2 linked regions of the Endozoicomonas gorgoniicola genome follow. The protein of the gene in region 1 interacts with the protein of each later gene in a pairwise test. Links are inferred from orthologs where the notes say so. Each region holds a gene or a part of one and is shown on either strand. Other genes may lie near its edges.

Evidence for each region.
Region 2: the proteins of lhgO (region 1) and NX722_RS10845 interact in binary tests that used the Escherichia coli proteins (3 or more experiments, as listed by UniProt). The link is inferred for Endozoicomonas gorgoniicola from one-to-one orthologs.

What each region holds. Positions count from the first base shown.
Region 1 is NZ_JAPFCC010000001.1:1,577,844-1,581,077, forward strand. What follows is about bases 318-3,229. They hold lhgO (L-2-hydroxyglutarate oxidase), read left to right. Parts: upstream 318-1,095; coding sequence 1,096-2,364; downstream 2,365-3,229. Other genes in these bases: glaH (glutarate dioxygenase GlaH), read left to right, coding at 318-1,064; nfuA (Fe-S biogenesis protein NfuA), read left to right, coding at 2,402-2,983; NX722_RS07215 (class II glutamine amidotransferase), read right to left, coding at 3,076-3,229. Also shown: more of glaH, read left to right, coding at 123-317; more of NX722_RS07215, read right to left, coding at 3,230-3,234. UniProt on the Escherichia coli protein: Catalyzes the dehydrogenation of L-2-hydroxyglutarate (L2HG) to alpha-ketoglutarate and couples to the respiratory chain by feeding electrons from the reaction into the membrane quinone pool.
Region 2 is NZ_JAPFCC010000001.1:2,379,964-2,383,239, forward strand. The notes cover bases 265-3,218. They hold NX722_RS10845 (peptidylprolyl isomerase), read right to left. Parts: upstream 1,904-3,218; coding sequence 1,625-1,903; downstream 265-1,624. Other genes in these bases: NX722_RS10830 (hypothetical protein), read left to right, coding at 265-362; NX722_RS10835 (DUF2237 family protein), read left to right, coding at 555-938; NX722_RS10840 (ProQ/FinO family protein), read left to right, coding at 1,036-1,617; NX722_RS10850 (thiolase family protein), read right to left, coding at 1,951-3,135. Also shown: more of NX722_RS10830, read left to right, coding at 81-264; NX722_RS10855 (hypothetical protein), read right to left, coding at 3,259-3,276. UniProt on the Escherichia coli protein: PPIases accelerate the folding of proteins. It prefers amino acid residues with hydrophobic side chains like leucine and phenylalanine in the P1 position of the peptides substrates.

The sequences.
Region 1 (3,234 bases):
ATGAAATGCGATTGCATAGATTGGACAGGATTATTGCCTGACAGAAATAAACAGATGACACCATTTTATGCCGTTTTGTTGATCGATCTGTTTTCCGAAAAACAATAACAGGAAGAACAACTATGGTTGCTGCTACGCCCCTGGTGCAAACAGTGACAGAGCCTGAGGGCTATGTCATTGATGTCTGGCCTGAAAACCATCGCCTGCAGGTCATTACGCTCAGTCAGGATACCATTGTCGCCTTTAAGCAGGCGACGGAGCAGTGGAACCTGCAGTCCATTGAATACAAGCCGTTTCTCCGTTTTGCTGTGGCTGACCAGCTGGATAAAGTCTGTAAAGGCTCTTTGAGTCCCGGGCTGAACAGAATTCTGACGAACCGTGAAACCGGTGCCTTTTTGCTGCAATACGACAGTGATGAACCAGAGAGCGATACGGAATTTTACGTCAAACTGTCGACAGCCGTCTCACACCTGATTGGGGTGCCTAATTTTGATGCCATGTGCGGCAAGTATTATGCCCGCTTTGCCGTAGAGAATAAGGACAACAGCGACAGCTATTTAAGACAGGCTCATCGTCGTATGGAACTGCATAATGATGGCACCTATGTCAATGAGCGTACCGACTTTGTCTTAATGATGAAACTGGCAGAACGCAATGTGCAGGGTGGGGAGTCGTTACTGTTGCATGTGGATGACTGGCAGGAACTGGATAAATTCTATCAGCATCCACTCGCCCGGGAACCCATTGAGTGGGCATCGCCGCCCAGCAAGAATATTGATTATAAAGTCAGTCATCCGGTGTTTTTTGAAGAAGATGCGGATGGCAAACCCATGATGCTGTTTATTGACCAGTTTGCCGATCCCCAGAATATTGACCAGGGGCTGTACCTGTATGAAATGGGTGAGTCTTTGGAAAAAGACCAGAACTGTTTCGCTGTTCCTTTGCCTCCGGGTTCGATGCTGGTGATTCAGAACCATATCTGGTTACACGGCAGAGATCGTTTTATGGCGGACCCGGGGCTGTATCGTGAGCTTCTGCGTCAGCGTGGGCATTTTTATAAGTAGCAATACCATTTATAGCAGGGCTGTTGAATCTATGATCTATGACTTTATTGTGCTGGGCGGTGGAATTGTCGGAGTCTCGACTGCCTGGCAGTTACAACAGCGTTATCCGGATAAATCCATTCTGCTGCTGGAAAAAGAGTCTGAGCTGGCTCAGCACCAGACGGGTCATAACAGCGGGGTTATTCATGCCGGGGTGTATTACGCACCGGGCAGCCTGAAAGCGCGTTTCTGCAAAGCTGGTGTTCAGGCGACTATGGACTTCTGTGACCAGCATGGTATTCCTTATAAGCAGTGTGGCAAGTTGCTGGTAGCCACCAGTCACCTTGAATATCAGCGTATGGAAGCGTTGTATAAACGCTGTCAGGAAAACGGCATAGCAGTGGAATGGTTGGATGCAGAAGCGTTAAAAGAACGTGAACCGAACATTACCGGGGTAGGTGCTATCTATGTCAAAGCGACGGGAATTGTCGACTACAGACAGGTGACCAGGGCCATGGGGCGCTGTTTTGAGCAGCTCGGTGGTGAGGTTCGGTTGCGCTCCAACGTCGTCTTTATGGAAGAAGAGCCTCACTGCATCCGTCTGAAAGTACAGACCGACTCCGGACAGCAGTGGTTAATGGCCCGTTATCTGGTGTGTTGCAGTGGCTTAATGGCTGACCGGACGACCCGCATGCTTGGGATCAGGACAGACTTTCAGATTATTCCTTACCGGGGTGAGTATTATCAGCTGGCTTCGCAGCACAACCATATCGTCAACCATCTGATCTATCCGATTCCTGACCCGGATCTGCCATTTCTGGGCGTGCATCTGACCCGTATGATTGATGGTTCTGTGACCGTTGGCCCCAATGCGGTGCAGGGCTGGAAACGGGAGGGGTATGGGCATATCAACCTGAGCCTGAAGGATATGTGGGATATGCTGACGTTTGCCGGATTCTGGCGGGCTGCCCGGAGTCATCTGGTCACAGGGCTGAAAGAGACGATCGATTCCTTCTGGAAACCCGGCTACCTCCGACGGGTGCAGAAATACTGCCCCCGGCTGCAACGTTCGGACCTGAAACCTTACCCGGCAGGTGTTCGGGCTCAGGCCGTGATGAAGGACGGGACAATGGTCCATGACTTTTTGTTTGCAGAAAGCGCCCGCAGCCTGCATGTCTGCAATGCACCATCGCCTGCAGCCACCTCTGCCATTCCTATTGGTGACTATATCTGCCAGCAGGTGAGCCGTCGTCTGCCATCCGCAGAAAACGGTTCAGAAAGTAATCTGAAGAAACAGTCTTTTCCTGAAGTGGCTCATTAGCATAGAATGGGCGAACTGACCGAATGAGGTATTTGAATTGAAGATTACATTTACAGAAGCCGCTCAGAAATATCTGGCAGGTCTGCTGAAACGGCAGAACGTTGAAGGTATTGGCGTTCGCCTGTTCGTGACACAGCCTGGAACACCTTACGCCGAAACCTGTCTGGCTTACTGTAAGCCTGGTGAGGAAAAAGAGGGAGACCTGCTGCTGGAGCTGGAATACTTCAATTGTCATGTTGAAGGGGTCAGCGAACCTTTTCTGGAAGACGCTGAGGTAGACTTCTCTGAAGACAAACTGGGTGGTCAGCTGACCATCAAGGCACCGAATGCCAAGCTGCCTAAAGTGAATGAAGACAGTCCGCTGGACCAGAAGATTAATTACTTCCTGCAGACTGAAATCAACCCGGGGCTGGCTGCCCATGGCGGCATGGTGTCGCTGGTGGAAATTGATGACGGCTTTGCCATATTGCAGTTTGGTGGTGGTTGTCAGGGTTGCAGCGCTGTTGACCTGACTTTGAAAGACGGTGTAGAGAAAACACTGGTTGAACGCATTCCTGAGCTGAAGGGTGTGCGTGATGTGACTGACCACACTGTGACGGACAACGCTTACTTCAAATAATGAGGCGCTAGTGCAGGCAGCTCCTGCTTAAAGGCTGTCAAATCGTTGTTGAGAGCTCCCGGTTGATGATCGTTCCGGGAGTTCTCTGTGTACTAGACAACACCTCCCTTGTGAAAGACAGCCAGCTCCCCGGCTTTCATCCTGTTCCATTGTTCATTGGTAGTCAGCGGCTCTGTGGCAACCACGGTAACAATGTCGGATTGTGTTGTCTCTTTTGCGAAGTCGACAGTCAGTTCTGTATCCTTCAGGCA
Region 2 (3,276 bases), 800 kb from region 1 along the record:
CTGGCACAAACTCTGCTTACAACTATATGGTTCAACGGGATTGAATTCGGCAATAACCAAAACAATAACAAGTGAACTCTATGGAAATTCCTTCAGACAGTCATATGGAAGCCTATCTGAAACACCTTGGTATCAGAACCGGCAAAAACAATATTAAGTCTGAGTATCTGCGCAGTATTTACAGAGTTCTGCCAAGGAAAAAGGCGCTGAACATGTCACTGAAACAGGCACGACAGCAAACCAGCATCCAACCCGGCAACAAGTCTGGTATCAATTTATGCAACAATTCATCCAGCAACAATTCATCCAGCATCAATTCATCCAGCATCAATTCATCCAGCAACTCAATAACGAGTCAGTAACGAACCAGCCGGTTGACCGTCAGTAACAGCAGACCTGAAGTTATAGGACAACTGTCTTTTTAATGCTCAAAGCCATAGCAACAGCGCCCTGATTTTACAAAAACATCATAAAGCGTTCAGAAAACTGTCCTGAAACATTCTGTTTCTTTGACTGGCAGGCTATAGTGTTGCCGTTACCAAGGGGAGTCGGTCATGAAAGCTCAAACCAGCCAGCAGAAAAATGTATTTGGGGAACCGTTGCAACCGTGCTGCTTCAATCCAGCCACTGGTGTGTTTCGTGACGGTTTTTGTCATGCTGACAGTAACGATCCGGGATTACACGTTGTCTGCGCCCGCATGACCAGAGAGTTTCTGGAATACTCCCTGCTTCAGGGCAACGACCTGATTACACCAAAACCAGAGTTTGATTTTCCCGGACTTCAGGAAGGTGATCGCTGGTGTTTATGTGCCATGCGCTGGAAGCAGGCTTTTGATGCAGGGCTGGCACCGCCGGTTTATCTGAAGTCAACCCATAAACAGGCCTTGGAAGTAACATCACTGCAGGATCTGAAATCCTGTGCCATCGATATACACTGATACTCATTCTACCTTTGAACATTAATGGCTCATGGTCACTGTTTAAAGGCGGGCTGGTATAAAAAGCGTTTACATCAACGTCAAACAGAAACAGACAATGCAGTACGAATGCACAACTGAAAACCGGAATGAATCCCTGCCAGAGACAGAGAATACCACTGTGGAGCAACCTGACAGCAAACAGAACAACATGGAAGAACACCCTACATCAACAGACGCCGGGCAAACCGGGGAAGTATCAAAATCAGAAGCATTGAGAATGGTTCGTGAGCGTTGGCCGGAAGCTTTTCGGGTGTCCTCACCCAGGCCGTTGAAAGTCGGCATTCATAATGAAATGAAACAGACTGGCGAATTCCCACTGCCCATCATTAAAAGTGCATTAAAACTGTTTACGTCTCAGGAACGTTACCTGATGTCCATCAAACCCGGACGCAGCCGCATCGACCTGAACGGCAAACCAGTGGGCAAAGTAAAACTGAAAGAAGCGGTCAACGCTGAAATCACGTTGTTTATGCGCTCAGAAAAAGTGCGCCAGAAGAAACAACGCACTCATGTTGGTCAACTACGGCTGGTTTCTCTGGGCTCTCAGACTCCTGAGTCATCTCCTGAGCTATCTCCTGAGCTATCTCCTGAGCTATCTCCTGAGCGATCCGAAGCCTGTGAGGCTCCTGCCGTATAAATCAGAATCAGTTTCTGTAAATCGTCTGGATCAGGTGAAAACCAAAACTGGTTTTCACTGGTCCATGAATTTTCAGCACTTCTTTTTTGAACACAACATCGTTAAACGCCTTCACCATCTGCCCACGGCGAAACTCACCCAGGTCACCCCCCTTCTTACCAGACGGACAGGCAGAGTGCTTTTTGGCCAGCCGGGCAAAGTCAGCACCCTTTTCCAGTTGTTTCTTCAGCTTTTCAGCCTCTTCCCTGGTGTTTACCAGAATGTGTCTTGCACTGGCAACTGCCATGACAACATCTCTCTCATTAAACTCAAACGAGGCACCGATTATGCTTATTACGGAGAATGAATCAACTCCAGTGCAATAGCAGTCGCTTCTCCCCCGCCAATACAGAGTGAAGCAACCCCGCGTTTGCCACCCCGTTGCCGCAGGGCATTGATCAGGGTAACCATAATACGTGCGCCACTGGCTCCCAGTGGATGACCAAGCGCACAGGCTCCACCAAAGACATTAACCTTACTATGGGGCAGGCCCAGTTCCTGCATGGCGACCAGGGTAACCACGGCAAAGGCTTCATTAATTTCAAACAGATCCACTTCACTGGCTGACCAGCCAACCTTGCCAAGCAATTGCTCAATAGCGGTTACAGGGGCAATGGTGAACTCGGCAGGTACACGGGCATGGCTGGTAAAGCCATGAATTCTTGCCAACGGCTGAAGCCCCTGAGCCAGTGCTTCTGATTCTCGCATCAGTACCATGGCGGCAGCACCATCTGAGATAGAGCTGGCGTTTGCAGCGGTGACTGATCCGTCTTTCGCAAAGGCAGGCCGGAGCGTCCGGATTTTATCAACCCTGGCTTTACCGGGTTGTTCATCAACTTCCACCAGCCCGGTTTTTCCTGCATCAACCGGCACAATCTCATTCACAAACCAGTCACTGGCTATGGCTTGCTGCGCCCTTTCCAGTGATTCAATGGCAAAATCATCCATGGCTTCGCGGCTTACCTTGAAGCGAACCGCCGTCTGTTCAGCAAATACGCCCATTAACTGCCCGCCATAGGCGTCTTCAAGTCCGTCGACAAACATTGAGTCCTGAAGGTCGGCGTGTCCAATTCTCAACCCCTGCCGGGCTTTTTTCAGCAGATAGGGGGCGCCCGACATGCTTTCCATGCCTCCGGCCACCACCACGTCAGACTCTCCCGTAAGAAGCTGCGCACACCCCATCATCACCGCCTTCATACCTGAACCACAAACCTTATTCACGGTTGTGCAGGTAACTGAGTCCGGCAACCCGGCTCCCCGACACACCTGCCGGGCGGGAGCCTGCCCCACCCCGGCAGGCAGGACACAGCCCATAATCAGTTCGGAAACACTGTGACCATCTACCCCACTGCGTTCCAGGCTGGCACTTACGGCTTCAAGCCCAAGCTCTGTGGCAGACAGTCCTGACAGGGAACCCTGAAAACTGCCCATGGGCGTTCTGGCACAATTAACAATTACGATGTCATCAGACCGGGACATAGGACACCTTCCCAAAAGAATTGGATGTTATTGGTTTTGTTCAGAGTAAGAGTGTAAACGATATGAAAAGAGAAGGTTAAGGTTAAGCGTCAGTGACCGCCGGGGCCACTGACAGAATCGGTGTTACAGACAGTCTTCATC